Regions from separate parts of the Tatumella sp. UCD-D_suzukii genome, predicted to be linked through region 3. Evidence: predicted binding sites of a transcription regulator. Region 3 holds the regulator's gene; each other region holds the start of a gene.
The links. The regulator PurR, encoded in region 3, represses purine synthesis genes. The targets are predictions, from matches to a motif close to CANGCAAACGTTTGCNTG.

Region 1: the regulator PurR is predicted to act here: its motif matches at 8,587-8,604, upstream of guaB (IMP dehydrogenase).
Region 2: the regulator PurR is predicted to act here: its motif matches at 8,699-8,716, upstream of purT (formate-dependent phosphoribosylglycinamide formyltransferase).

The regions. Positions count from the first base shown of each region.
Region 1 covers NZ_JFJX01000064.1:117,944-128,233, reverse strand. Annotated here, with positions in the region: gene rodZ (cytoskeleton protein RodZ) at 1-156, shown strand, start outside; gene ispG (flavodoxin-dependent (E)-4-hydroxy-3-methylbut-2-enyl-diphosphate synthase) at 189-1,310, shown strand; gene hisS (histidine--tRNA ligase) at 1,421-2,695, shown strand; gene CG67_RS14475 (YfgM family protein) at 2,736-3,353, shown strand; gene bamB (outer membrane protein assembly factor BamB) at 3,373-4,554, shown strand; gene der (ribosome biogenesis GTPase Der) at 4,726-6,213, shown strand; gene CG67_RS14460 (zinc-ribbon domain-containing protein) at 6,261-6,518, shown strand; gene CG67_RS14455 (DinB family protein) at 6,518-7,006, shown strand; gene xseA (exodeoxyribonuclease VII large subunit) at 7,105-8,496, opposite strand; gene guaB (IMP dehydrogenase) at 8,655-10,121, shown strand; gene guaA (glutamine-hydrolyzing GMP synthase) at 10,191-10,290, shown strand, end outside.
Region 2 covers NZ_JFJX01000053.1:226,180-236,469, forward strand. Annotated here, with positions in the region: gene znuA (zinc ABC transporter substrate-binding protein ZnuA) at 1-335, shown strand, start outside; gene mepM (murein DD-endopeptidase MepM) at 351-1,682, shown strand; gene lpxM (lauroyl-Kdo(2)-lipid IV(A) myristoyltransferase) at 1,801-2,763, shown strand; gene pyk (pyruvate kinase) at 2,834-4,276, opposite strand; gene zwf (glucose-6-phosphate dehydrogenase) at 4,842-6,317, shown strand; gene CG67_RS10990 (Ail/Lom family outer membrane beta-barrel protein) at 6,790-7,365, shown strand; gene purT (formate-dependent phosphoribosylglycinamide formyltransferase) at 7,476-8,654, opposite strand; gene CG67_RS11000 (S9 family peptidase) at 8,945-10,290, shown strand, end outside.
Region 3 covers NZ_JFJX01000012.1:252,899-263,188, reverse strand. Annotated here, with positions in the region: gene anmK (anhydro-N-acetylmuramic acid kinase) at 1-335, opposite strand, end outside; gene CG67_RS05315 (glycine zipper 2TM domain-containing protein) at 597-1,064, shown strand; gene slyA (transcriptional regulator SlyA) at 1,204-1,641, opposite strand; partial or broken gene CG67_RS05305 (efflux transporter periplasmic adaptor subunit) at 2,023-2,227, shown strand; gene CG67_RS05300 (DUF1289 domain-containing protein) at 2,320-2,559, opposite strand; gene CG67_RS05295 (alkene reductase) at 2,831-3,937, shown strand; gene gloA (lactoylglutathione lyase) at 4,033-4,440, shown strand; gene rnt (ribonuclease T) at 4,555-5,226, shown strand; partial or broken gene tnpA (IS200/IS605 family transposase) at 5,374-5,832, opposite strand; gene CG67_RS05270 (Grx4 family monothiol glutaredoxin) at 6,025-6,360, opposite strand; gene CG67_RS05265 (C40 family peptidase) at 6,717-7,514, shown strand; gene CG67_RS18775 (YnhF family membrane protein) at 7,635-7,724, opposite strand; gene purR (HTH-type transcriptional repressor PurR) at 7,996-9,021, shown strand; gene punR (DNA-binding transcriptional activator PunR) at 9,031-9,933, opposite strand; gene punC (purine nucleoside transporter PunC) at 10,039-10,290, shown strand, end outside.

The sequences.
Region 1 (10,290 bases), on a different contig from region 3:
AAGGGCGGTCAGCTGAACCTTAACGGTAAAACACCTTACCGTGTCAAAATCGGTGCGCCTGCGGTTGTCTCTGTACAGTTCCGAGGTCAGCCCGTTGATTTAAGTCGTTTTGTTCGTACTAACCAGGTCGCTCGCCTGACGATTGGCGCGCATTAATACGCCATCCCGGGGACTTGTGGAGAGAAAATATGCATAACCAGGCTCCAATAAACCGTCGTAAATCTACCCGGATTTATGTTGGTAAGGTGCCAGTCGGCGACGGAGCGCCTATTGCCGTTCAGTCAATGACGAATACCCGCACTACCGATGTGGAAGCTACTGTTAATCAGATCAAGGCACTTGAACGTGTGGGTGCCGATATTGTTCGTGTTTCAGTTCCGACGATGGATGCGGCTGAGGCTTTTCGTCTGATTAAGCAGCAGGTCGATGTACCGCTGGTGGCTGATATTCACTTCGACTACCGTATTGCGCTGAAAGTTGCTGAATACGGCGTTGATTGCCTGCGGATCAACCCGGGTAATATCGGCAATAATGAACGTATCCGCCAGGTCGTGGATTGCGCACGTGATAAAAATATCCCGATCCGCATCGGGGTGAATGCAGGATCACTGGAAAAGGATCTGCAGGAAAAATATGGTGAACCGACGCCACAGGCCTTACTTGAGTCCGCGATGCGCCACGTTGATCATCTGGATCGTCTGAACTTTCATCAGTTCAAGGTGAGCGTTAAAGCTTCGGACGTTTTCCTGGCGGTTGAGTCTTACCGGCTGCTGGCAAAACAGATCGATCAGCCATTGCACCTCGGGATCACGGAAGCGGGTGGTGCCCGTGCCGGTTCAGTAAAATCTGCTATCGGCCTGGGCTTACTGCTTTCTGAAGGGATCGGCGATACGCTGCGTATTTCTCTGGCCGCCGATCCGGTTGAAGAAATTAAAGTCGGTTTCGATATCCTGAAGTCATTACGTATCCGCGCCCGCGGTATCAACTTTATCGCCTGCCCGACCTGTTCCCGTCAGGAATTTGATGTCATCGGTACCGTGAATGCTCTTGAGCAGCGACTGGAAGATATTATTACCCCGATGGATGTCTCCATTATTGGTTGTGTCGTGAACGGCCCGGGCGAAGCCACGGTGTCGACACTGGGTGTGACCGGCGGCAATAAAAAGAGCGGCTTCTATGAAGATGGTATCCGTCAGCGTGAGCGACTGGATAACCTCGATATGGTCGACCAGCTTGAAGCGCGTATCCGGGCTAAAGCCTCGATGCTCGACGAAAACCAGCGAATTAATGTCCGCCAGGTTGAGAAATAAGGGTTGATGTCTTCCTCAGGGAAGACATTTCTTTGATGATTGCACCTGTGCGGTATTGGCCCTATTAAGGTATGATGCCGGACAGGTTTTTTGTGTTAAGAGATTTTGACGTGGCAAAGAATATCCAGGCTATCCGCGGAATGAACGATTATCTGCCAGCAGATACCGCACTCTGGCAACGAATTGAACAGGTTCTGAAACAGGTACTGGCAGGTTACGGATTCAGTGAAATCCGTCTGCCTATTGTTGAACAAACGCCTCTTTTTAAACGCGCGATCGGCGAAGTGACCGACGTGGTCGAAAAAGAAATGTACACTTTCGACGACCGTAACGGCGATAGCCTGACTCTGCGCCCTGAAGGGACTGCCGGGTGCGTACGTGCCGGTATTGAACACGGTCTGTTGTACAATCAGGAACAGCGTCTGTGGTATATCGGACCGATGTTCCGCTACGAACGTCCGCAAAAAGGCCGTTACCGTCAGTTCCATCAGATTGGCGCAGAAGTTTTCGGCCTGACCGGGCCGGATATTGATGCGGAACTGATTATGATGACCGCCCGCTGGTGGAAGGCTCTGGGTATTGCTGACCATGTCAGCCTGGAACTGAACTCCATTGGTTCCCTGGAAGCCCGTGCAGCCTACCGTGATGCGCTGGTCGCCTTCCTGGAAGAACATAAAGAAGCGTTGGACGATGACTGTCAGCGCCGTATGTACAGCAACCCGCTGCGGGTACTGGACAGTAAAAACCCTGATATCCAGCAACTCCTGAACGATGCACCTCAACTGGGTGACTATCTGGACGCAGAGTCCCGTGAACACTTTGACGGCCTGTGTGCACTGCTGGATGACGTGGGTATCGCTTATACGGTGAATCAACGCCTGGTGCGTGGTCTGGATTATTATAACCGTACGGTCTTTGAGTGGGTGACGACCAGCCTGGGCTCCCAGGGTACAGTCTGTGCCGGTGGCCGTTACGACGGTCTGGTGGAACAACTGGGTGGCCGTGCTACGCCTGCTGTCGGTTTTGCGATGGGTCTGGAACGTCTGGTACTTTTAGTGCAGGCCGTTAACCCGGAATTTGAACCGAACCGTAAAGTGGATGTCTATGTTATCTCTTCCGGCGCAGGGGTTCAGTCTGAGGCCATGAAGCTGGCGGAAGAAGTCCGCGATGCAGCCCCGGAGATTAAACTGATGACCAACTTTGGCGGCGGAAACTTTAAAAAACAGTTTGCCCGTGCGGATAAGTGGGGAGCGAAACTGGCTCTGGTGTTAGGCGAAGATGAAGTCAGCAACCAGCAGGTTGTTATCAAGAATCTGAGCTCCGGCGACCAGCAAACCGTTAACCGGAATGACGTCTCCAGGTTTTTACTGAGCGCACTGCAGTAAGCCAGGGATAAGTATTAAGTTTTAACAGGAGTAGGATTGCGTGGAAGTTTACAGTAACGAACAAGAGCAAACTGCGGCTCTCAGAAACTTCTTTACCGGCAACGGTAAAGCGCTGGCCGCCGGCCTGGTGATCGGTATTGCTGCCCTGGGAGGCTGGCGTATCTGGGTCAGCCATCAGGAAAGTAATGCCCTGGAAACGTCGGCCCGTTACCAACAGTTGTCTGAAGCCATGAATGCAGATAAGCCGGAAACGCTGGATGCGCTCGCTGCTTTTGTGAACCAGACACACGGATCTTATGGTGCTCTGGCAGCGATGAACCTTGCTAAGGTTTATGTTGACGGAGGCCACCTGGATAAAGCGACTCAGCAACTGGAGCAGGGGCTGAAAGATAGCGATGATGCTAATCTGCAGGCAGTGATGCGTTTGCGTCTTGCCCGTCTGCAGTTGCAACAAAATCATCCGGATGATGCACTGAAGACGTTGGACAGTATCAAAGGCGATGGCTGGACGGCGCTGATGGCCGATATCCGTGGTGAAGCGTTGCTCAGCAAAGGCGACAAACAGGGTGCCCGCGCTGCCTGGAGTAAAGGTATTGATTCTGATGCATCACCGGCAATGAAGCAGATGATGCAAATGAAATTGAATAATTTAAGCTAAGCCAGTAAAGAGAGAGCGCATGGAATTACGTAAATACCTGCTGCCGGGACTCGTTTCGGTCACTTTGCTCAGCGGTTGTTCGCTATTCAGTGGCGAAGAAGATGTCGTAAAAATGGCACCCCTGCCAAAAGTTGTAAATCAGTTCACCCCTAAAATGGTGTGGGATAAATCGGTTGGCGATGGTGTGGGTGATTTTTATTCGAATCTGCATCCGGCATGGCAGGATAATACTGTCTATGCGGCAGATCGCTACGGTATTGTTGAAGCACTGGATGCGAACACGGGTAAACAAAAATGGAAAGTTGATCTTTCTACCCGTACCGGTTTCTTCTCTTCCAATATACCGGCGCTGTTATCCGGCGGGATCACAGTACAGGGTAACCTGCTGTATATTGGTACAGAACACGGTAAAGTCTTCGCACTGAACAGCAGTGATGGTTCGATCGCCTGGCAGACTCAGGTTGCCGGCGAAGCCCTGTCACGTCCTGTGGTCAGCGATGGTTTAGTGTTGATCCATACCAGTAATGGTATGTTCCAGGCCCTGGACCAGAACACCGGTGCCAGCAAATGGGTGGTCAACCTGGATGTGCCTGCACTCTCTCTGCGCGGTGAATCTGCCCCGGCGACCGCTTACGGCGGTGCGATTATCGGTGGTGATAACGGGCGCGTGAGTGCTGTTATCATGAACCAGGGACAGATTATCTGGCAGCAACGTATCTCCCAGCCCAGCGGTGCGACCGAAATCGATCGTCTGAGCGATGTTGATACCACGCCGGTTATCGTTAACGGTGTCGTTTATGCGATAGCTTATAACGGTTCCTTGTCTGCGCTGGACCTGCGTTCAGGTCAGATCCTGTGGAAACGTGATATCGGCGGGGTTAAAAACCTGGTGGTCGATAACGGCCGTATCTACCTGGTCGATCAGAATGACCGCGTCGATGCGTTAAATATGGACGGTGGTGTGGAAATCTGGCGTCAGAGCGGTTTATTACACCGTAACCTGACCTCCCCGGTGCTGTATAATGGCTATCTGGTCGTCGGTGACGGTGAGGGTTATCTGCACTGGATGGATACCACCGATGGTCGTTTTGTCGCTCAGCAGAAAGTTGACAGTTCCGGGTTCCAGACCCAGCCGGTCGTCGCCGGTGATAAGCTGTTAATTCAGGCGAAAAACGGCGAGGTTTATGCCTTTACCCGTTAAGGGTAAGTAAAAATCCGGTAGTCAAATACCTGTTAATGGCGGCTCCTGTGATGCAGGGGCCGTTTCGTTTTTCTTCGGCTGACAGTTTTTCCTGTGAATAGCCTGAACTCTGTATCAGGAATCGTTATAATCACCGGATTCGGTCGAATTTTTTTGTCATGAGGCTTTATTATGGTACCTGTGGTCGCGCTGGTTGGACGTCCCAACGTAGGAAAATCCACACTTTTTAACCGTTTAACGCGTACCCGTGATGCGTTGGTAGCGGATTTCCCTGGTCTGACACGTGATCGTAAATACGGGCGCGCTGAAGTTGAAGGCAGGGAATACATTGTTATTGATACCGGGGGTATTGATGGCACCGAAGAGGGTGTCGAAACCCGGATGGCCGCACAGTCGCTGATGGCTATCGAAGAAGCGGATGTCGTACTGTTTATGGTCGACGCCCGTGCCGGGGTGATGCCCGCGGATGAGCAGATTGCCCGTCATCTGCGTGCCCGTGAAAAAGCCACCTTCCTGGTGGCTAACAAAACCGACGGAATGGACCCGGATAATGCCGTTGTCGATTTCTACTCACTGGGAATGGGTGAAATCCACCCGATTGCCGCATCTCATGGTCGTGGTGTCACTCAGTTACTCGAAACGGTACTCTTACCCTGGGCAGAGGAAGAGGTCATCGAGCCACTGACTGAAGAAGAAGAGAACGAAGCGTACTGGGCCGCGGTGGAAGCTGAAGAGCAGGATCTGATCCCGGAAGATGAGGAAGACGACTTTGACCCGACCACATTGCCGATCAAACTGGCGATTGTCGGACGTCCGAACGTGGGTAAATCGACACTGACTAACCGTATTCTCGGTGAAGACCGGGTGGTGGTTTACGATATGCCGGGGACGACCCGTGACAGCGTTTATATCCCGATGGAACGTGATGAGCGTGAGTATGTGCTGATCGACACCGCCGGGGTACGTAAGCGTGGTAAAGTCAATGATGCGGTTGAGAAGTTCTCCGTGATCAAGACGTTGCAGGCGATTGAAGATGCCAACGTGGTGCTGCTGGTGATCGATGCGCGTGAAGGTATTTCCGATCAGGACTTGTCACTGCTGGGCTTTATTCTGAACAGTGGCCGGTCACTGGTGATTGTGGTCAATAAGTGGGATGGTCTTTCGCAGGAAATTAAAGACGAAGTTAAAGAAGCTCTGGATTATCGTCTGGGCTTTATTGATTTTGCCCGTGTTCACTTTATCTCTGCACTGCATGGCAGCGGCGTGGGTAACCTGTTCGAATCCATTACTGAGGCTTACGACAGCTCAACGCGTCGTGTGAACACCTCGTTACTGACGCGTATTATGAAAATGGCAGAAGAAGACCATCAGCCCCCGCTGGTGCGTGGTCGTCGTGTGAAGCTGAAATATGCCCATGCCGGTGGATACAACCCGCCGATTGTGGTTATCCACGGTAATCAGGTGAAGGATCTGCCGGATTCTTATAAACGTTATCTGATGAATTACTTCCGTCGCTCGCTGAACGTTATGGGTACGCCGATCCGTATTCAGTTTAAAGAGGGTGAAAACCCGTACGCCGGAAAACGTAACCTGCTGACGCCAACACAGCAGCGTAAACGTCAGCGTCTGATGTCGCATCTGAAAAAGAATAAGCGTTAATTGATTAAGAGGGCCTGAGGGTCCTCTTTTTTTATGCCCCGGAGGAAATGATGAATTCTGTCTGTATTCACTGCCAGACCCCGTTGTCGGAAAAAGAGAATGAGTTTGTCTGTCTGCAGTGTCAGCGACACTATCTGAAGCAACCCTGTTGTCCGGTTTGTCATCAGGCGCTGGAGGTCCTTAAGGCGTGTGGTGCCGTAGACTATTTTTGCCCGCAGGACGGTCTGCAGTCCCGGTCGACGGTTCTGTATCAGGCAGGTGCAGAGAAAATCTGTCATGATCAACAGATGAAAAGGGGTGACTGATGGACAAACAGACCCTGATAAAATTACTGGCTTATAAGCGCTGGGCTGATACCGCAACATTAGAGGCGATAAAACGGATCGATCCGGCCTCGTCTGCGAAAGAGCATCATCTGATGCTGCGTCTGATGAATCATATTTATGTGGTGGACAGGATCTTCCGGGCCAATATGGCTGGCCTGCCGCATGGATACCAGGCATTGAATACCCCGGAAACCCCGACCGCAGAAGCGCTGATCACGGCGTTCAGGGAGAGTACAGACGAATATATAGCCTTTATCACGACGCTATCTGAGGATGAATTCGGGAAAGTGATCCGCTTTACCTTTGTCGATGGCGGTGAAGGCGAAATGCGGCTGATGGATATGGTCAATCATATTTTGTTCCACGGAACCTATCATCGCGGCGCGGTTGGCTGGCTGATCCAGAGTTGCGGAGGTGTCGCCCCGAAAGATGTCCTGACTGTGTTCCTTCGTGACTATCAGTCTTAAGGCCTTCTGATATCCTTGGTCAGGCAGGAAAGGAGGGAAGACCCCGGTCTGCCGCCGGGCGGGTTTCCCGGCAGCCGCATATCTCAGCAGGGACGTGATTAGTCTGCGGAGGGGGCGCGGGGTTTGCGCGGACGTTTTGCTGCTTTTTGTGGTGTGATCGCCGTGATTTCACTTTCTATCCAGCCATCATTCAGCCGTGTTCGCAGAGTTTCCCCCGCCTGTACCTGCCGGGTTTCTTTTATGACATCCCCGTTGCTTCCGGTCGTTACACTGAACCCGCGCGCCAGCGTTGCCAGCGGGCTGGCACTTTCCAGTTGTACGGCCAGGGTAGCGAAGCGCTGCCTGCTCTCACTGAGTTGCTTTTCCAGCGCCTGTTGCAAGCGGTAGCGGGCCTCGCTCAATTGCCGGGAGCCCTGGTAGATCAGGGGTTGAGGCTGACGGCGTTGCAGCCGTTGTGAGAGCTGTTCAAAATGCTGGCTATGCTGTTGCAACTGTTGCTGGATGGCCGACTGTAACTGACGCTGTTGTTGTAATAACAGCGTTTGCTGGCGTGAAAGGCGTAATTGCGGATGTTGCTGGTTAAGCCGGTGTCCGAGCTGGCTGAAACTCTGCTGACGACGCGCAAGGTAGTAATCCATCGCCATTTCCATTTGCTGTTGCTGTGACAGCAACTGACGCAGGAGTTCGGTCTGATTACGGCTGACCAGTTCGGCTGCGGCGGAAGGGGTCGGTGCGCGCAGGTCAGCCACAAAATCACAGATGGTGATGTCGGTTTCATGGCCTACCGCACTCACTACCGGGATTTTGCTGGCAAAAACAGCCCTGGCAACACGCTCATCGTTGAAGCACCAGAGATCTTCCAGAGAACCGCCACCCCGGCCGACAATCAGTACATCACATTCCCGGCGCTGGTTAGCCAGTTCAATGGCCCGGACGATCCCGGCAGCGGCTTCGTTACCCTGCACGGCGGTAGGGTAGATCACCACCGGTAAAGAAGGGTCCCTGCGACCTAACACCTGTAAAATATCATGCAGAGCAGCCCCGCTGGCAGAGGTGATGACCCCGACCTGACTGGCAGGCGAGGGCAGCGGTTGTTTATGCTGTGTCGCAAACAGGCCTTCGGTATCCAGACGGGTTTTCAGTTCAAGAAATTGCTGCTGAAGGAGTCCTTCGCCGGCGGGTTGCATACTTTCGACAATCAGCTGGTAGTCACCCCGCGGGTCATACAAGGTAACGGTGGCCCGGACCAGTACCTGTTGGCCATTTTGCGGGCGAAAGCTGACCCGCTGATTACTGTTACGGAACATGGCACTGCGCACCTGAGCGTTATCGTCTTTCAGGGTAAAGTACCAATGTCCGGAGGCCGGCCGGGTAAAATTGGATATTTCGGCAGTCAGCCAGACACGACCCATCTCATGTTCCAGCAACCGACGGACGGTCGCATTCAGGCGACTGACTGAGAAAATTTTAGTGTTTTCGTCATTCAACATGTGATGAAGATCAAATAATAAATCAGCGGGTTAATTGACCGATACTACATTGCCTGAACGAAGTATCAAGAGTTTTTTATAAAAAAGCTGGAGGCAAACGGTTCCCTCCTGTATAATGCCGCGGCAATATTTTATCACTTCCAGGTCGAGATATTGCTATGCTACGAATCATTAAAGAAGCCCTCACATTTGACGATGTTTTACTCGTTCCTGCTCACTCTACCGTCCTGCCGAACACCGCAGAACTCGGTACAAAACTGACTAAAAATATACGTTTAAACATTCCGATGGTTTCCGCAGCAATGGACACCGTCACCGAAGCCCGTCTGGCAATTGCGCTGGCACAGGAAGGTGGCCTCGGCTTTATTCATAAAAACATGCCTATCGAACGTCAGGCCGACGAAGTTCGCAAAGTCAAAAAATATGAAAGTGGTGTGGTGACTGAACCTCAGACCGTTCTGCCGACCACTTCACTGCTGGATGTTAAGCGCCTGACCGAAATCAACGGTTTCGCCGGTTACCCGGTGGTGAACGCCGAAAACGAACTGGTAGGGATTATTACCGGCCGTGATGTTCGTTTCGTTACTGACCTGAATCAGCCTGTTTCTGCGGTGATGACGCCGAAAGAGCGTCTGGTCACCGTGAAAGAAGGCGAATCCCGCGAAGTCGTTCTGCAGAAAATGCATGAAAAGCGTATCGAGAAAGCGCTGGTGGTGGATGCAGCATTCCATCTGAAAGGCATGATCACCGTAAAAGACTTCCAGAAAGCCGAACGTAAACCTAACGCCTGTAAAGATGCACAGGGACGTTTACGCGTTGGTGCCGCTGTCGGTGCCGGTGCCGGTAACGAAGAGCGTGTGGATGCGCTGGTGGCTGCAGGTGTTGATGTTCTGCTGATCGACTCCTCTCACGGTCACTCTGAAGGTGTTCTGCAACGTATCCGTGAAACCCGCGCTAAATATCCTGACCTGGAAATTATTGGCGGTAACGTTGCGACAGCAAACGGTGCGAAAGCGCTGGCTGACGCAGGCGTGAGCGCAGTTAAAGTGGGTATCGGCCCTGGTTCAATCTGTACCACCCGTATCGTGACTGGTGTCGGTGTTCCTCAGATTTCAGCCGTGGCTGACGCTGTCGATGCGCTGGAGGGCACCGGGATCCCTGTGATTGCCGATGGTGGTATCCGTTTCTCCGGTGATATCGCTAAAGCGATTGCCGCGGGTGCTTCCTGTGTCATGGTAGGCTCAATGCTGGCCGGGACAGAAGAATCTCCGGGTGAGATTGAACTCTACCAGGGACGTTCATTCAAATCTTACCGTGGTATGGGCTCACTGGGTGCCATGTCTAAAGGCTCTTCTGACCGTTACTTCCAGTCTGATAACGCGGCTGACAAACTGGTTCCGGAAGGTATTGAAGGCCGTGTGGCTTACAAAGGCCGTATGAAAGAGATTATCCATCAGCAGATGGGCGGACTGCGTTCATGTATGGGCCTGACCGGTTGCCAGACAATTGATGACCTGCGTACCAAAGCTGAGTTTGTTCGTATCAGCGGCGCGGGTATCTCTGAAAGCCACGTCCATGATGTGACCATCACCAAAGAAGCGCCTAACTACCGTACAGGCTCTTAATCTCTTTCTTATCCTCATCGCCCGGTCATGCCGGGCGTTTTAAGTAAATTTATTGCCTGGAAAACTGTAATGACGACGGAAAATATTCATAAACATCGTATTCTGATCCTCGATTTCGGGTCTCAGTACACTCAGCTGGTGGCACGCCGTGTCCGTGAACTGGGCGTTT
Region 2 (10,290 bases), on a different contig from region 3:
AGGAAGGCTATTTTGTGTTTCATGATGCGTACAGTTATTTTGAACACACCTTTGGCCTGTCACCGCTGGGGCACTTTACCGTGAATCCGGAAATTCAGCCCGGAGCCCGGCGATTACATGAAATAAGAACACAGTTGGTTGAGCAAAAAGCGGTATGCGTTTTTGCTGAGCCACAATTCAGGCCAGCCGTCATTGATGCGGTAGCCAGAGGAACCTCAGTCCGCAAAGGCACGCTGGATCCCCTGGGTATGGGTATCGGGCTGACACAAGACAGTTACGTCAGGTTCCTGTCACAATTGTCCGGCCAGTATGAGAGCTGCCTGAAAGGAGCATAGAAGGAAATCAGATAAGTGCAACCGATTGCCCGCTCTGTCGCCCTGGCATTTAATAATTTGTCGCGTCCCCATCGTATTATTCTGGGGTCGCTGACCGTGGTGACATTGGCTATCGCCGTCTGGCGGCCGCCGTTTTATCACCAGGATCAGGGTGATGCTGCAGAAACAATTGTCAGTAATATCGAAAACGATGCTGGCCGGTTACGTACCATGTTACCGGAGGCCAGTGAGCCGATAGATCATAATACTCCGGTCCCGGAGGAGGATGTTCCGCCGGAGACCCCGGAGGACAATGATGTCCCGACGACCCGTGAATATACCGTTTCATCGGGTGATACACTCAGCAGTGTACTTAATCAATATGGTATTGACCTGCAGGATGTCAATGCGCTGGTCGCCAGTGATAAGGGCCTGCGAACGCTGAATATTGGTCAAAACCTGAGCTGGTCGCTGAATGCTGACGGTCAGTTACAGTCTCTGGACTGGGAAATTTCCCGCCGGGAAACCCGTAATTATGTACGGGATGGTCGTGGGGGCTTTACCATGACGCCTTCCGTCCAGCAAGGTGTCTGGCAGGATACTGTCGTGCAGGGCGCTGTCCGGGGCAGTTTCGGTGCCAGTGTACAGAGTGCGGGGCTAAGCCCGGCCGAAGCCAGTGCGGTGGTCAAGGCACTGCAATGGCAGCTGGATTTCCGTAAGCTGCGTGCCGGGGATAAGTTCAGTATTCTGTTATCCCGTGAAAACCTGGACGGGAAATCGATGCAGAGCCAGTTACTCGGTGTTCGTCTGCGTTCGGCAGGTAAAGATTACTATGCATTCCGTGCCGATGATGGCAAATATTACGATCGTACCGGCTCGGGGCTTGCCCGCGGTTTTATGCGGTTTCCGACGGTAAAACAATATCGTGTCTCGTCCGGGTTCAATCCACGCAGGGTGAATCCTGTTACCGGGCGTATCGCGCCGCATCGGGGGGTTGATTTTGCCCTGCCGGTAGGGACACCGGTACTGGCTGTCGGTGACGGTGAAGTGATAGTGGCTAAGAACGGCGGAGCTGCCGGCAATTATATTGCCTTACGTCATGGCAGACAGTATATGACCCGCTATATGCATCTTAGCCGTCTGCTGGTGAAACCTGGTCAGAAAGTGAAACGCGGGGATCGTATTGCGTTGTCGGGCAATACCGGACGGTCGACCGGTCCGCATCTGCATTTTGAGGTCTGGATCAATAATCAGGCGGTGAACCCGCTGACCGCGCGTTTGCCGGAAATGGAAGGTCTGAGCGGCCAATCCCGCAAAGCCTATCTGGCACAGGTTAAAGACTGGCAGTCGCGTCTTACCCTGAACTGACGGAGTGAGTTTCTGAAAAGCCGGTGTATTTTTACCCGGCTTTTTTCATTTATGCAGATGAATATTGCAAATAATCCCTTCAGCACTATCATAAGCCCGTCAAAACAGAGGTCAGTGCATGAAGAATGATAAGAAAAACGCGAAAGAATTTATCCCGGTTTTCAGACCGGCATTTCTGAAACCTGTCTATTGGGGAAACTGGCTGGCGATTGCCGCTTTAGCCCTCATGGCATTATTGCCGGTGAAAGTGCGCGACCCTGTGCTCGGCACGCTGGGGAAATGGGTCGGCAGGGTAGCGAAAAGCGCCCGTCGCCGGGCGCGTATTAACCTGCAGTACTGCCTGCCGGAACTTCCTGAGCAGGAGCGTGAGCAGGTCATCGACCGGATGTTTGCGACAGCCCCTCAGGCGATGGTGTTGATGGCCGAACTGGCAATCAAAAACCCGGAAACTATCCGCAAAAGGGTCGTGTGGCACGGTCGTGAAATCATCCGTCAGATGAAAGATGAGCAACAGAATGTCATTTTTCTGGTACCGCATGGCTGGGGCGTGGATATTCCGGCCATGCTGCTGGCCTCTGAAGGCCAGAAAATGGCCGCGATGTTTCATAATCAGAAAAACGAGTTGATGGATTATCTCTGGAACCGTCTGCGCAGGGTGTACGGCGGACGGATGCATGCCCGTAATGACGGAATAAAGCCGTTTATCAGTTCAGTACGTCAGGGATACTGGGGATACTATCTTCCGGACCAGGATCACGGTGCGGAACACAGTGAATTTGTGGATTTTTTTGCGACTTATAAAGCCACTCTTCCCGCGATAGGCAGACTGATGAAAGTTTGCCGTGCCCGGGTCGTCCCGTTATTCCCTGTCTACAACGGAAAAACCCATCAGCTGGATATTTATGTACGCCCGCCGATGGATGATCTGATGGATGCCGATGATAAAACGCTGGCGCGCCGGATGAACGAAGAAGTTGAGATTTTTGTCCGTCCGAATCCGGAACAATATACCTGGATACTGAAACTGCTGAAAACACGGCAGGAAGGGGATATTGAACCTTATGTCCGCAAGGATTTATAACCCTGCCTGAGCCTGCGGGCAGGGGGTCGTGCTCCCGGACACCATTTTCCGTGGAGCACGACAGCAGGGATCACCCGACCCGCAGTACCCGGCTGGTATTTGTCGTTCCGCTCGCCCCCATCACATCCCCCTGGGTCACAATCACTAAATCACCGGACATCAGATAACCCTGGTCACGCAGCAGAGTGATGGCATCGTGCACCGCCGCCAGGCCATCGGTATAGCTCTTAAACTCTACCGGTGTCACTCCACGGTATAACGCTGTCCGGCTCAGTGTTTTAGCGTGCCGGGACATCGCAAAAATCGGCAGCCCGGAGGTGATCCTGGAGGTCATCAGGGCTGTTCTGCCGGATTCGGTCATGGTAATGATGGCCGTTACTCCCCGCAGATGGTTAGCCGCATACATCGCTGACATCGCAATGGCTTCTTCGATATTATCAAACTGTACGTCAAGCCGGTGTTTGGAGACATTCACACTGGGGATCTTTTCTGCGCCCAGACAGACATTCGCCATCGCGCTGACGGTTTCCGCCGGATACTGCCCCGCGGCGGTTTCTGCAGAGAGCATCACGGCATCGGTGCCATCCAGCACTGCATTAGCAACATCCATAACTTCTGCGCGTGTCGGCATCGGGTTTGTGATCATCGATTCCATCATCTGAGTGGCCGTAATGACGGTCCGGTTAAGCTGACGCGCCCGACGGATCAGTGTTTTTTGAATGCCGACCAGTTCAGGATCCCCGATTTCTACTCCCAGGTCGCCGCGGGCTACCATCACGACATCACACGCCAGAATAATGTCGTCCATCGCTTCAGGGCTTGCAACCGCTTCAGCACGCTCAACCTTTGCCACTATCCGCGCATCACATCCCGCGGCTTCCGCAAGCTGGCGGGCGTAGCGTAAATCCTCGCCGGTACGGGGGAACGACACCGCCAGATAGTCGACACCGATCAGGGCCGCCAGATGAATATCGGCTTTGTCTTTTTCCGTCAGCGCCGCAGCGGAAAGCCCGCCTCCCGGTTTATTGATCCCTTTATTATTTGATAACGGGCCACCGACGGTCACGCGGGTAACAACCTGAACATCGTTAACCTGTGTCACTTCGAGTTGTACGCGACCATCATCCAGCAGCAGAGTATCTCCCGGCACCACATCCTGTGGCAGGCCTTTATAATCGATTCCGACCTGCTGATGATTGCCTTCGCCTTTCTCCAGCGTGGCGTCCAGCACAAAATTATCACCCATATTCAGGAAGATTTTGCCCTCTTTAAAGGTCGATATACGAATTTTAGGGCCCTGAAGATCCCCCAGAATGGCCACATGGCGGCCGAGTTTACGGGCGATTGCTCTGACGTTATCCGCTCTGGTCTGATGGTCGCTGGCGCTGCCATGAGAAAAATTAAGACGCACAACATCAGCGCCGGCAGCAATGATCTTCTCCAGATTATTCTCGCGGTCTGTGGCGGGGCCGAGGGTAGTAACAATTTTGGTTCTTCTCAGACGTCTTGACATGAACGACTCCGTTGGCGAATAAATCAGCATAAGTGGACTGCGCCAGACCACCGGATGACATGCTGGCTGATCCGGAAGTGCTGTTTAATGCTTAAATGTTGGTATTTCGTTAAAATCCCGCACAGTATTCTTATATCCATATCAACGCCATTTCGCTGTGACTTCTTTGATGCGCTGCAACATATCGGCAGATAGAGGACGATATGGACGAAACAGGCGGTAACATAGGGGAAATATCGGTGATTTTCTCCTGGTTGAATGTCATCGTCTATTATTTAAAAAGGGAATAACACTGTTTCATTTGCAGTCACCCGGCACGCCGGGTGGTAAACTCTGATATAAGAATAGGTTGTCATCACCGTCTACACTGTACGTTAGCTAATTCTCTGTACAGTCAGTGTGTTAATATAGTCTGGCTGGCCGGGCGTACTCACACCAGGTAACTTTCTGTGTATTTACCTGATGGCCTAAAAAGAAGTACAGTGTCACGCAAATAAATTAAAAGTGAAAAGAGACCGGCACTATCAGCAGACCGTGACGGTAACTCTGCAATGAGGAGAGTAGAATGGCGGTAACCCATCAGGCCCAGGCATGTGATCTGGTCATTTTCGGTGCCAAAGGCGATCTCGCACGCCGCAAACTGTTGCCTTCCCTGTATCAGCTGGAAAAAGCCGGTCAGATCCATGACGATTCCCGCATTATTGGCGTAGGCCGTGCTGACTGGGATAAAGCGGCGTATATCGCCGTGGTGCGTGAAGCACTGGAAACGTTTATGAAAGAAAAAATCGATGAAGAGTTGTGGGATAAACTCAGCAGTCGTCTCGACTTTTGTAATCTGGATGTGAATGATGCCGCACATTTCTCCCGTCTGGGTAAAATGCTCGACCAGAAAAAACGTGTCACCATCAACTACTTCGCGATGCCACCGGGAACTTTCGGTGCCATCTGTCAGGGGCTGGGCCAGGCAAAACTGAATGCTAAACCGGCACGGGTTGTGATGGAAAAACCGCTGGGGACTTCACTGGAGACCTCACGTGAAATCAACGACAGCGTGGGCGAGTATTTCGATGAAAGCCAGGTTTTCCGTATTGACCATTACCTCGGCAAAGAAACGGTACTGAATCTGTTGGCGCTGCGCTTTGCTAACTCCATCTTCGTTAACAACTGGGATAACCGGACTATCGATCATGTACAGATCACGGTCGCTGAAGAGGTAGGGATTGAAGGGCGCTGGGGCTATTTTGATAAAGCCGGCCAGATGCGCGATATGATCCAGAACCATCTGCTGCAGATCCTGACCATGATTGCCATGTCTCCGCCATCTGATCTCAGTGCGGACAGTATTCGTGACGAGAAAGTCAAAGTATTACGTTCGTTACGCCAGATAGATCAAAGCAACGTGCGTGAGAAAACGGTCCGTGGTCAGTACACGGCGGGCTTTGTACAGGGCAAAAAGGTACCAGGGTACCTGGAAGAAGAGGGTGCGAATAAGACCAGCAGCACAGAGACCTTTGTTGCCATCCGTGTTGATATCGATAACTGGCGCTGGGCGGGTGTACCTTTCTACCTGAGAACCGGTAAACGTCTGCCGGCTAAGTGTTCTGAAGTCGTGGTGTATTTCAAAAACCCGGAAATGAATCTGTTTAAAGATTCCTATTCAGAGCTTCCGCAGAACAAACTGACGATCCGTCTGCAGCCGGACGAAGGTGTGGATATTGAGATCCTGAACAAAGTTCCGGGTCTGGATCACAAGCATAAACTGCAGACCACGAAACTGGATCTCAGCTTCTCAGAGACGTTCAACGAATCTCACCTGGCTGATGCTTATGAGCGCCTGCTGCTGGAGAGCATGCGGGGTATTCAGGCGCTGTTTGTACGCCGTGATGAAGTGGAAGCTGCATGGACCTGGGTTGACTCTATCATCAATGCCTGGGCAACCGATGGCGACAGTGCGAAGCCTTACCAGGCAGGGACCTGGGGGCCGGTCGCTTCAGTCGCGATGATCACCCGTGACGGACGCTCGTGGAACGAGTTTGAATAACTCCCGTTGCTAAGTGTGATATCCCTGACGGCCTGCTCTGCAGGCCGTTTTTATCCCCGGAACGGGGGTATTTTCCGCAGTTTTTTGCCGCAGCCCCGGGTGTATTAATCTGAAGCATGGCAGGTCAGTCTCCGGGGATCGACAGGTATCAGGGCACCTTATCATTTACCCCCTGGCCTGCACACTGAACGGGGCCGCTGTTTTACGGCCATACGCTGACGGAATAAACGGAGAAAAATCCGGTTTTTTGCAAACCAGTTCAAAATTTATTAGCAGTCAGGCTAATGACTTCCAATGATAACTTTATATACTGTCTGCAATGCAGAGATTGCGCGTTATGCGGGGCGAAATACGGGGATTTTCAGTGAGCTCCCGGTTCAACTGTTCCCAATATGAGTCCCTCAGCAATCACGGATATTGCAGGGAACCCGAAGTTCGGGTCTGAAAAATTCAGGATTATGGATGATTACGAATGAAAAAATACTCTGTGCTATTGATGCTGATGACCGGCATCCTGATCAGCATGCCAGCAACGGCTGGACGCCATAGCTTTACGCTGGGTTATACCGGCGCTCAGGTAGCGGATTTAAATAATCTGAAGGGCGTAAACCTGAAATATCGCTATGAATGGAACTCTCCCCTCAGCGTCATTGCTTCAGCCAGTTACCTGAAATCTACGACGTATTATGAACACAATAGCCTGAATCAGTCCTATGCAAGAGAAACCCGGATCCGGGAATATTCTTTACTTGCAGGGCCCGCCTGGCGGTTTAATGAATTTTTCAGTATTTATGCCCAGGCCGGTGCCACTTTCAATAAAACGACTGTCAACTGGGCGAATGTATTTATTGCCCCGGTGAACAGGGGGATGAACTATATGTTCCATAAAACCAGCCGTTCAACAGTCCCGATGATAAGCCTGGGCACACAAATTAATCCTCTCAGCCCTATTGTCCTCGACCTGTCTTATGATGTGGCCCGTCCGAAGATCTCCGGAGAGACGAAAACGTTTAGCAGCGTTAATCTCGGGGCCGGGATCGCCTTCTGACAAGCGCTGTGACTTTCTTCCCCTGAAAAACCGTCTGAGTGACAAAGCATAAAGGGGCAGGGGAGGTTCCGGCCGGAGATCTCCGGCCGGGTGTACTGAGGTATAGCCGGTCAGCCGTTCACTGTCACCTTACCGGCGGCAGCAATGGCTCTGCTGACGGCCTCTTCAACTGTAGTTGCACAGGCCAGTGCCACACCCATACGACGCCGACCGGCAATTTCCGGTTTACCGAATAATCGTAATTGCACGCCGGCAGACAGGGCCTGATCGACTCCGGAAAAACGCACATCCCGGCTGTTCAGTTCCGGCAGGATCACGGCCGAGGCCGCCGGACCGTACTGGCGGATAGCTCCTACCGGCAGGCCGAGAAACGCGCGAACATGCAGGGCGAATTCTGATAGATCCTGAGAAATCAGTGTTACCATACCGGTATCATGTGGCCGCGGAGAGACTTCACTGAAGATAACCTCATCACCGCAGACAAACAGTTCCACACCGAACAGACCATAGCCGCCAAGGGCTTCTACCACGGATGCTGCAATGGTCTGTGCACGTTGCAGGGCCGCAGAACTCATCGCCTGAGGCTGCCAGGACTCACGGTAATCGCCGTCTTCCTGACGGTGACCGATAGGGTCACAGAAATGGATACCGTCTGCCGCATGAACGGTCAGTAACGTTATTTCAAAATCAAAGGCGACAACGGCTTCAATAATGACCCGTCCGGCGCCGGCGCGGCCACCTTGCTGTGCATATTCCCAGGCTTTTTCAAGCCCGGAAGCATCACGAATAAAGCTCTGGCCTTTACCGGAGGAACTCATTACCGGCTTAACAATACAGGGAAACCCGATGTCCTCTGCTGCGGCAAAGAAGGTCTCTTTACTGTCGGCGAAGCGGTAACCGGAGGTGGGCAGTTGCAGCTCTTCTGCCGCCAGACGACGAATACCTTCACGGTTCATTGTCAGTTTTGCAGCCCGTGCCGACGGCACCACACGCTGTCCCTGTTGTTCCAGTTCCAGCAGAGTATCGGTAGCAATAGCCTCAATTTCCGGCACCACATAATCCGGTTTCTCTTTGGCGATAATCTCTGCCAAAGCTACGCCATCAAGCATATTGATGACATAACTGCGGTGCGCCACATGCATGGCCGGGGCATCCGGGTAGCGATCCACGGCAATCACTTCGACTCCCAGTCGCTGGCATTCCAGTGCCACTTCTTTTCCCAGTTCACCTGAACCTAATAACATTACGCGCGTAGCTGAAGGACGCAGTGCCGTGCCAAGAGTTACCATTGTTCCACCCATTAAATCTGATCATAAACACGGCGGGCAGTATAAACGAAAACGATTGCGCTGGCATTAACGGGCGATTTCTTTTTTATAATGTTACATTCAGCAGCAGAGGGGCAGGTGTGTCAGGTGGCGTAGTGACATGATCACGTAGTATGACAGAGACACCTGACTGACCCGCAGACGATTCAGCGTAACGCCATCAATGTCCTGTCGGGCGGTATCCTACGCATGGCCCTGAATAGCAGCCTCCGGTGGATAGGCCATAAGATTGTGATGACCAGGAAAAGAAAATGACAATACCTAAAGCAGCGAAACACCCCCATACCATGACGCTTCATGGCGAAACACGTGTGGACGATTACTACTGGCTCAGGGATGATGAGCGCGCTGATCCTGACGTTATCGCCTATCTGCAGGCGGAGAACAATTATTGCCGGCAGCAGCTATCTCCGGTGGAACCACTGGAGCAGACGCTGTACGAAGAAATGGTGTCCAGGATCCCGCCGAAGGATCACTCAGTGCCTTACCGCAAGAACGGTTATCTTTACCAGCAGCGTTACGAGAAAGGGGGCGAATATCCCCTGTGGTTTCGTGCTGCCGATGAAGAGGGGTTACAGCCGGACTGGCAATGTCTGATTGACTGTAACCAGCGGGCAAAAAATCATCCGTTTTACAGTCTCGGTGCGCTGGATATTACCCCTGATAACCGCCTGATGGCAGTGGCTGAAGACTATCTGTCACGACGTCAGTATGAGATCCGTTTGTATGATCTACAGCAGAATTGCTGGCTGCCGGAGGTGCTGACCGGAGTATCTCCTTCGCTGGTATGGGCAAATGACGGCAAAACCTTGTTCTATGTCAGGCAGGATCCCGGGACGCTGTTGCCCTGGCAGGTCTGGCGTCATGAGACCGGCACCCCGGTCACCGATGACCAGCTGGTCTATGAGGAATCGGACGACAGTTTCTATGTCAGTCTTGGGAAAACCACCTCCGAAGCCTTTATCGAAATTGTGATTGATAGTACGACGACCAGTGAGATCTGGCTGGTGGACGCCGTACAGCCGTCCGGTGCTGCCCGTTGCTTCCTGCCACGCAGGGAAGATCACGAGTATGACCTCGACCACTATCAGAACCATTTTTATATCCGTTCAAACTCAGCGGGGAAAAACTTTGCGCTCTTTATGGCAGAAGAGACGGCTCCGCAGGAGTCGCACTGGCAAACCTTGCTGCCTGCACGGGATCATCGGGTGCTGGAAGATTTTCAGATCTTCCGTGACTGGCTGGTCACCGGTGAACGTGAAAATGGCCTCAGCTGCCTGACACAGTATCACCGCTTTCGTGACGAAACGCGGGAAGTAACCTTCGATGACCCTACCCGGGTGGCCTGGCTTGGGTATAACCCGTCACCGGAAACCTCACAATTACGTTACGGTTACTCGTCAATGACCACGCCGGCCACCACCTATCAGCTGGATCTGGACAGCGGGGAACGTCAGGTTCTGAAACAAACGGTGGTTAAAGGCTTCAGCAGCGAACAGTATCAAAGCGATTATCTGTGGCTGACGATGGAAGATGGCTGCCGTGTTCCGGTCTCTGTGGTCTATCGGAAATCCCTGTTCTCCCCGGGGAAAAATCC
Region 3 (10,290 bases):
CTGAAAGGTGCTTCCCCTTCCGGTTCATGCCAGACCGTTTGTCCGTGGCAACCGATGCCGACGATATCTTCGGCACTCAGCGATTCCCGTTGCATAAGTGTTTCTATTGCTTCGCTGAACAGACGGCCGAGATGGGTATCCAGACGCCCCAATTGTGACAGTGTCACGGGCTGACCCTGACAAACATCCAGGACCTTCTGCCGGATTTCCAGTGGCATCGGGTGACAATAGCTGGCTTGCTGTGCCACGATATGCTCATCAATGGCCGCCAGCACCACATCCACACCATCAAGACTGGTTCCCGACATGACTCCGATATAACGTCCTGACTTCATCTTAACCTCAACTCAGCACTCCACCATTCAGCTATCAGTCTGGCAAATCCTGGCGGCTAATACTATGAATAAAAGAGTGATCATCGTTGAATTTCTCCTGAATGAATACCTGATGATTGAATTATTGTTTAGCCTGCCGGTCTTAACATGCCGTGTTGATAGTTTGCAAAAATCACTTCGGTATGCACAATTTGCTTTATACTGGAGAAACAACGTTATAAAGGGTGCGCTTATCGCGCTGATTTTTGAAAGGAGTTTCAGATGATTAAACGTTTAACGACTTTAGCGGTAGCCGCCTGTGTCCTCACAGGATGCGTGAACGATAACTCACTTTCCGGTGATGTTTATAGCGCCAGCGAAGCTAAACAGGTCCAGAGTGTATCCTACGGCACATTGGTTTCTGTACGTGCAGTCAAAATTCAGGGCGGTGACAACGACAGCATGCTGGGCGCGATTGGTGGTGCTGTGCTCGGGGGCTTCCTGGGTAATACTATCGGTGGCGGCGCAGGCCGTAGTCTGGCAACCGCAGGTGGCGCAGTCCTCGGCGGACTGGCCGGACAAGGTGTGCAGAGCAACCTGAATGAGTCCAACGGTGTTGAACTGGAAATCCGTAAAGATGACGGCAATACCATTATGGTCGTCCAGAAACAGGCTGCCAGCCGTTATTCTGCCGGCATGCGTGTTGCTTTAGTCTCTAACGGAAGCCAGGTCACCGTTTCCCCACGTTAAGCACTCCCGGGCACCTGAATGTGCCAGGGAAGTCAGGCTGACCGCATCCCTTACAACAAGGGGTAGTTAAAAAAACCCGTCACGATGACGGGTTTTTTACTTTTTTTCGCACCAGGCCATTTGCAAATCACCCTGCCACTTAAGCTTCCTTTCCTTGCAGTTCGACAATGTTTTTTTCCAGTCTGGCGATAACATTGACGATTGAATCGATTTCCTCTGCAGAGATTCCATCCAGGATATCTTCGCGACTGCGGTTAATCACCCTTTCCAGCTGTTCAATGATCGGGGTGGCAGCCTCTGTCAGAGTAATACGTTTTGCGCGGCGATCATCTGCACAGGGAGTCCGGCTGATAAGACCTTTTTTTTCCAGTTGATCCAGGGTTCTGACCAGTGACGGCTGTTCTATCCCAATCGCTTTGGCCAGCTGGATTTGTGACTGATCCGGCGGTAACTGATGAATATTGTGCAAAGTGACCCACAGCGTCTGGGTAAGACCCAGAGGCTTCAGCCTGTTATCAATAACTGCACGCCACATACGAACCAGTCTCGCCAGATCAGTGCCCAACGAAGATTCCATATAAGCTCCTTATAGTTAGCTTGCTAAGCAATGTCGTCTTTCTCGCACTATTTTGCGTTTTTTAGGGAACAAATACAAATACCTGATGAAAAGCGCGTTTTTTACACATTTTTCATTTCCGTGATCAGGCCCCGGGGATAAACCGTTATGATTCGGACCGCACCTTTACCGCACTCACTGAACTGGTGGCAGAGGGCTCTCTTTTTTCCGCCAATCTTTTAATCGGCACTGGCTGGCTTTTTCGTGTGGCTGATCATCCACCCGCTAATCAGATCACGCATCTATTCCGTCCGTTTCTGGCACCCGATGCTGCCGGATTTCTCCGTATTTATACTGTGTGTCTTTTCCTCTTTTGGGCTACTGAACCTGAGATAATTCCCCATGAAAGTGAAAGTGGATCTGCTGAAGTACTTTTCAGCGTTATTTATCTTTGCTATTGCCCTGAACGCCGGTTGGTGGATGTGGAACTACTATATGCAGTCCTCCCGGACACGTGACGGAAAAGCGCATGCGGAGCTGGTCAAATATCACCCCGGAAGTCTCCGGACGGATGGTTTCAGTGGCGGTGAGTGATAACCCGTATGTGCATAAAAGGGGCGTTGCGGGTCACCGTAAAAGCCGCCGCCACATCCGGGCACTCAGACTGGCTTTTCTGGATCAGTTACGCCGTCGCATGGGTCAGAAAAGTGACGGTTGTCCCGGGGCTTCGTCCTCCGGAGCTGCCGAAGATTTTTGCCCGCGCAGACGACGTTGCTGGCATAACCGGATGATATTGCGTTTCTGAGCATCGGTGCAGGACATCCACCCGAAACGCTCTTCCCTGCTGCGCAGGCAGCCCACGCAATAGCCACGCTTATCGGCCTGACATAAGCCACGGCAGGGACTCGGTACAGGAAAAAACTCAAGTTGTTCAGCCATCGTTCGGGGTTCTCCCTGTCAGGTCGCGGGTCTGTTGTCCCTTTTCTGCGGAGACTATAAAGTCAAAGCATTGATCACTTTTTAAACTCATCTGGAAGCAAGCCTATCTGTGAGTATAGCGGCAGGTTGTCTGTTTGTGCGTTACTCCATGAGCAACCTTGTCAGCCTGCTGAGCGCTAATTACTCTTGCTGAGGTGAATAACAAATAATTTTTATCTCTTGCCTGCAGTAAGAGCATGACGATAACCCCTCGATCCTCCGGAGATAAATTATGACTGACAGCGTTCTTTTTAAGCCGCTTACTCTTGGCAGCATTACTGTCCCTAACCGGATCTTTATGGCACCGTTAACCCGCTTACGCAGTATTGAACCCGGCGATATTCCGACCCCACTGATGCAGGAGTATTATCAGCAGCGTGCGACTGCCGGCCTGATCATCACCGAAGCAACACAGATCTCATTCCAGTCCAAAGGGTATGCCGGGGCACCCGGGTTGCATACGCCGGAGCAGATCACCGCCTGGAGTGATATCACCCGGTCCGTTCATCAGGCCGGTGGCCATATTGCCGTACAACTCTGGCACACCGGGCGGATCTCTCATGCGTCCTTACAGCCGGACGGTCAGCCTCCGCTGGCCCCTTCATCGCTGCCTTCCCATACCCGTACCACACTGAAAGATGCTGAGGGCCAGGTTTACCGCGAAGAGACGACCCCGCCCCGGGAAATCACACAGGCGCAGATCCGGCAGGTGATCGATGATTTCCGCCAGGCCGCGGTGAACTCTGCAACGGCCGGTTTTGATCTGGTCGAAATCCACGGTGCACATGGTTATCTGCTGCATGAGTTTTTATCGCCGGAGTCCAATATCCGTACCGATAACTACGGCGGCAGCGTCGAAAACCGGGCCCGTTTATTACTGGAAGTGGTGGATGCGACCATCGCGGTTCGCGGGGCTGAGCATATTGGCGTCCGCCTCTCCCCGGTGGGTACTTTCCAGGCTCTGACCAATGGCCCGAACGAAGAAGAGGATGCACTGAGCGTTATCAAAGAACTGGCCGCCAGAAAGATTGCCTATCTCCATCTTTCTGAACCGGACTGGACCGGTGGCGACTCGTATCCTGACGCATTCCGCGAGAAAGTCCGTGAAATCTTCCCGGGCGTGATCATCGGGGCCGGAGGCTATACGAAAGAAAAAGCCGAAGATTTAATCGGCCGTGGCCTGATTGATGCCGTGGCGTTCGGACGGGATTATATTGCAAACCCGGACCTGGTTCTGCGCCTGGAAACCAACGCGCCGCTGAACCCACAGCGTCCGGAAAGTTTTTACGGCGGGGGTGCTGAAGGATACACCGATTACCCGTTTCTCCGGCAGAACTGAGATTACCCCAACGCTTTTCCCTGTTACACTGACTCAATGACTGACAGGCCAGCACGATCTCCTGCTGGCCCTTTTTAAAATGCTAAGAGGATGATATGCGTTTACTTCATACCATGCTGCGTGTCGGCGACCTGCAACGTTCGCTCGATTTTTATACCCGTGTATTAGGCATGAAACTGCTGCGTCAGAGTGAGAATACGGAATATAAATATTCACTGGCCTTTGTGGGCTATACCGACGAAAGCGACGGTGCCGTCATCGAACTGACCTACAACTGGGGTGTTGAAAGCTATGATCACGGTAATGCCTACGGTCATATAGCTCTGGGTGTGGATGATGTTGCCGCAACCTGTGAAAATATTCGCCAGAGTGGCGGTAACGTGACACGGGAAGCCGGCCCGGTTAAAGGTGGTACCACCGTGATCGCCTTTGTCGAAGACCCGGATGGCTACAAAATTGAGCTGATTGAGAATAAACATGCCGGTCAGGGGCTGGGTCACTGATCGTCGGCCTGCCTTTTCCGGCAGGCTTTCCTGCCAAAGCCTGTATGCCGCAGCTGCATCACAGGCGTTTTTTTGCGATACTAGCCGCTGCAATTTTCGTCCGATGAGATCCTGATGTCCGAAACTTCTTCCCCTAATGCTTTGAACCAACGTTTTCGTGGTTTCTTTCCTGTTGTTATTGATGTGGAAACCGCGGGTTTTAACGCCGATACTGACGCGTTACTGGAAATTGCTGCTATCAGCGTAAAAATGGATGAGGATGGCTGGCTGCAGCCTGACCAGACACTGCACTTTAATGTCAGGCCGTTCGAAGGTGCCATCCTGAATCCTGAGGCACTGGCCTTCACCGGCATCAATCCGGATGACCCGGACAGAAATGCCGTCAGCGAACATGATGCGTTACACGCTATCTTCAAAATGGTTCGTAAAGGTATGAAAGACAGCGACTGTGCCCGGGCCGTTATCGTGGCGCATAATGCTAATTTCGACCACAGTTTTGTGATGGCAGCTGCGCAACGCAGCCATCTGAAACGGAATCCTTTCCACCCTTTTGCGACCTTTGATACCGCTGCACTTAGCGGGTTGGTCCTTGGCCAGACAGTGCTGGCGAAAGCCTGTAAGGCTGCAGGAATGGAATTTGATAGCCATCAGGCCCATTCTGCCCTGTACGATACACAGCAAACGGCTACCCTGTTTTGTGAACTGGTTAACCGCTGGAAGCGTTTAGGCGGCTGGCCACTCCCGGTGCCCCCGGGAGAGGATGACACCGGACCTGAACCGGTATAACCTTTTTCGTTACGTCTTATTCCGGTAATACACTGACAAAAATAAGTATCCTCCGGCATAGCCGGAGGTTTTTCAAATGCGCCTGTAAGGCTCTCTTACCAGCAGCGCCCTAACAGGCGCATCGCAATCTGACATTTGCATTTTGGATTACTTACGACCCGTAAACGGGCTTCCTGGATAAGGGATCGACAACTGCTCACCCATTTTATCCGCCTCAAGCTGGTGCCTGATATATTCCTGTATCCTGGCTGTGTTCTTGCCTACCGTGTCTACGTAGTATCCCCGGCACCAGAACTCTCTGTTTCTATACTTAAACTTTAAGTCCCCGAACTGCTCATAAAGCATCAGGCTGCTTTTGCCCTTAAGATAACCCATGAAACCGGATACGCTCATCTTTGGCGGGATTTCCAGAAGCATATGGATATGGTCTACACAACATTCTGCTTCCAGAATATTCACATTTTTTCATTTACACAGCTTTCTTAAAATGCTCCCTATTGCCCTTTTTCGCTCTCCATAAAACACCTGCCTTCGGTATTTCGGGGCAAAAACCACATGATATTTACAGTTCCATCGGGTATGCGCTAAGCTTTTTTCGTCCCTCATTGGGACCCCCTTTTGATTTCCTGTTGAACCTTTGCAGTTGCCAGACCGCAAGGTGTTTTAACAAATCAAAAGGGGTTTTTATATACGGCCCAAAGCTGAAAGCTTTACGGAACCCCCAGCCTAGCTGGGGGTTTTCTGGATACAAAAAAATGCCCGCAGTCATCGCGGGCATCAGAAAGACGGGACGTCAGATTATTCCGCGGCAGGATATTTTTCTGCCGTTTCTTTGATCAGCTGCTGTAATTCACCACGCTGATACATTTCAATGATGATATCGCATCCCCCCACCAGTTCACCGTCTACCCATAATTGCGGAAAAGTTGGCCAGTTAGCGTATTTCGGCAGTTCTGCGCGAATATCCGGGTTTTGCAGGATATCGACATAAGCAAAACGCTGACCACACGCAGAAAGTGCCTGTACTGCCTGGGCTGAAAAACCACAACTTGGCAGCTTAGGTGAACCTTTCATATACAGAAGAATAGGGTTTTCTGAAATCTGAGTCTGAATTTTTTCTAACGTGCTCATCATACTTCCTTTGCAACAAAACGACATGTCTGCCTATTGTAAGCGATAACGGCGAATTAATAAAAACGACATTTCATGATGACAACCGTTAAACGGTCATCTCAGCACAACACGTCAAATGACCGTTTTGTGACAACAATCACATCACAAGAGGCTGGATTCGGTAAAACTGACGCGTTAATTACCTGTTTTCGCTCAATTTTTCGTCAAAAAACTTCTCGTAACAGATTCAGAAAAAAAGACCTTAACATTTGATAAATATCTGGATTAGAATGCGTTTGGGGCTGGCTGAAAGGTCAGATGTTATTTTTTAATTATGTTCTCTTTTACCGGAACATTTAACCTGTAACCTGACAACTATGCGTTTACTTATCACGCTTTTTATTCTTGCTGTTGCACAGCTGTTTTTTAACGTCGCGGAAGCCGCGCCACGTTCTGCTATTAATGTCTCTCATCACAAAGCGACAAGGAAAAATGTCACCGAAGATATGCGCAGAAAGCGCAGACCGGTGAAAGCCACCAGTTCACGGCATAAAACACGTCAGCCCCTAAGCCACCGTGTAAAAGCCTTAGCCAGCCACCGTAAGTTAAAAGAACGACCTTCCCGCGAAGAAAAACACCGCACCCCGGAGCATCATCGTACTGAAAAGAAAATTTACGGACATCATCGCCCCCTTGCCCGTAAATCGACCGCTCGCCCGTCAGAGAAACTGACCGCGATACGTATGAGCAGTACACACCGTCAGCGTTACCAGAAAGCCCGAAAAATCGCGATGATTAAGCTGATGGACCAATTAGGGAAACCGTACCAATGGGGAGGTTCTTCGCCCTACACCGGTTTTGATTGCAGCGGGCTTGTCTACTACGCCTATAAAGATCTGGTGAATTACAGAATTCCGCGCACCGCTAACGAAATGTTCCACCTGCGTGATGCCGCACCGGTTAAACGTAATCAGCTGGAAAAAGGTGACCTGGTCTTCTTCCATATTCATGGCCGTGAAAAAGCTGACCATGTGGGAGTCTACCTGGGTGACGGGAAATTTATTCAGTCCCCCCGCACCGGCAAAGATATTCAAATCAGTGCCCTGAGCAACGAATACTGGCAGAGCCACTACATCGGTGCCCGCCGGGTAATGACCCCGAGTACCGTTCGTTAAGAGAGTACAGGCTACTGCCCCTTCCCGGGCCGAAAGCATAAAAAAGCCTGAACAGTGTTCAGGCTTTTTTATTATCTGTTGCGGGACAGCACTGCACTCCCGCAAGCCGGGAGACCCCGGTTAATGCAGAATTGCTGTAAAACTGAATGCAGAAATCATCAATAAAGCAACAATCGTGGTGGTCAGTGCCAGTTTAAGATCAGTATCAATGCGTCCCCCTTCTCATAAGCACAATAACTGTATGGATATTATTATAATTACCACACTGTTGCGCAAAAATCTCGTTTTATTGTCCTGACCTTGCTAGAATTGCCGCCCTTCGTTGCGCAACGATGATGCGTGCTGAAATTTCAAGCGCTATTATCGTCCCGTCACAGGTAAATCGTCCCCCCTACACTACGAACGATTGCCGGAGTCAGGGTAAACGCAAACGATTAACTCAGCCAGCACAGAATAATGATAAACCCGGAGTAAGAATTGAATGGCAACTATTAAAGACGTGGCGAAGCGAGCAGGGGTTTCCACCACCACTGTTTCACATGTCATTAATCAGACCCGCTTTGTTGCGGAAGACACCTGTAAGGCCGTCCGGGAGGCAATTAATGAATTGCATTATTCCCCGAGTGCCGTCGCCAGAAGTCTGAAAGTGAATAACACCCGGACCATAGGATTGCTGTCGACCTCTCTGGAAGCTCCTTATTTTGCAGAGATCATCGAAGTTATCGAAAAGAAATGCTTTGAGCACGGTTATACCCTGATCCTCGGCAATGCCGATAATGATCTGAAAAAACAGCGTGCCTATCTGTCGATGATGGCACAAAAGCGTGTCGATGGTCTGCTGGTTATGTGTGCAGAATACCCACAGGATCTGCTGGATATGCTGGAACAGAACCGTAATATTCCGATGGTCGTTATGGACTGGGGAGTTTCCCGTGGGGACTTTACCGACACCATCCTGGATAATGCCTTCCGGGGCGGATATATGGCCGGACGCTACCTGATAGAACGTGGCCATCGTGATATCGGCTGTATCCCGGGCCAGATGGAACGCAACACCGGCGGCGGACGCCTGTCAGGCTTTTTGAAAGCGTTACAGGAAGCCGGTATCACCCTGCGTGATGAATGGCTGGTACAGGGTGATTTCGAACCGGAGTCCGGCTATCAGGCGATGCAGCAGTTGCTTTCGCAACCGCAACTGCCTACCGCCGTGTTCTGCGGTGGCGATATTATGGCTATGGGTGCCATTTGTGCGGCTGACGAACAGGGATTACGCGTACCGCAGGATATATCAGTGATCGGCTATGACAACGTACGTAATTCACGTTACTTCAGCCCGGCGCTGACCACTATTCACCAGCCTAAACGTGAACTGGGTGAAAAAGCCCTGGAAATGTTGCTGGATCGTATCGTCAATAAACGCGATGAACCCCAAACCATTGAGGTGAACCCGCGACTGATTGAACGTCGCTCGGTGATTGATGGTCCTTTTGTCGATTATCGTCGTTAAGCACACCTTTTATTCCCTCAGCCATTCCTGGTTCAGTGTGTCGGTATCCCCGAGGTAGTCCAGAATCCACCGCAGGGCCGGTGAACTCCGCTCCCCGGCCCAACTGACACAACAGGGGCTTTCCGGAAACGGTGCAGGTAACTGTAATTCCCTGACTTCCCCCCGGGATAGCAGTGGCCTGGCCAGGTGGCCAGGTACCATGGCTACACATAACCCGGCCCTCACGCAGTCGAGCCCGGTCTGCCAGTCCGGCACCGGCATACGCCGCTGGTTATCCAGCGACCAGGTGATACGTCGTGGCAATGCCCGGGAGGTATCTTCCAGCATCAGTGAGGGCCAGGCACGTAACCTCTCCTCTCCCGGCGGGCCGCCGTTAGCCAGAGGGTGGTCGGCACTGACAATGCACCGCCAGTTCAGGTGGCCCATATCACGGAAATCAAAACGCCCGGTCACCGGCACGGCCCGGGTTGCACCGATAGCCATGTCCACCCTGCCATCAGCCAGCGCATCCCATACCCCGTTAAAGACTTCTTCACTGATGTGCAGTTCGATATCAGAGAAATGACGATAAAAATCGGTCACCAGTTGCTGCATACGTTGTCGTTTAACAATCCTGTCCACGGCAATGCTTACCTGCCCCCGCCAGCCATTCGCCAGTTGCTGACATTGCCGACGGGTGGATTGCATTTTTTTGATAACCCCGCGGCTTTCACGGACAAAATGTTCACCTGCCGGAGTGAGAACGACGTCCCGGTGCTGACGCTCAAATAAAGGCACCGCCAGCCACTCCTCAAGCTGCCTGACCGTATAACTGATCGCCGAAGGCACGCGATGAAGCTCTCTGGCCGCTGCACTGAAGCTGCCATTCCTTGATACCGCATCGACGACTTCGAGTGCATATTCAGACCACATAATGACCTTTCAAATTTTTTAAACGTTAATCTCAAATATTACCGATTCACAACAAGCAATGCACCCTTTTACACTTTGCGCGAAATTTTTATCAGAGGAGATGTCATGAGGCATCCGGTGTTGTTTTTAATTTATCTGGCCTTACTCAGTATGCTGGGCTTTCTGGCTACGGATATGTATTTACCTGCCTTTGGTGCAATGAAACAGGACCTGGGCACCAGCGCCGGGGTGATCAGCGCCAGCCTGAGCCTGTTTCTGGCCGGTTTTGCCTGCGGTCAGTTGCTGTGGGGCCCCCTGTCTGATGTGACAGGACGGAAACCGGTATTACTGTGCGGGCTGGGAATTTTCGCGGCCAGT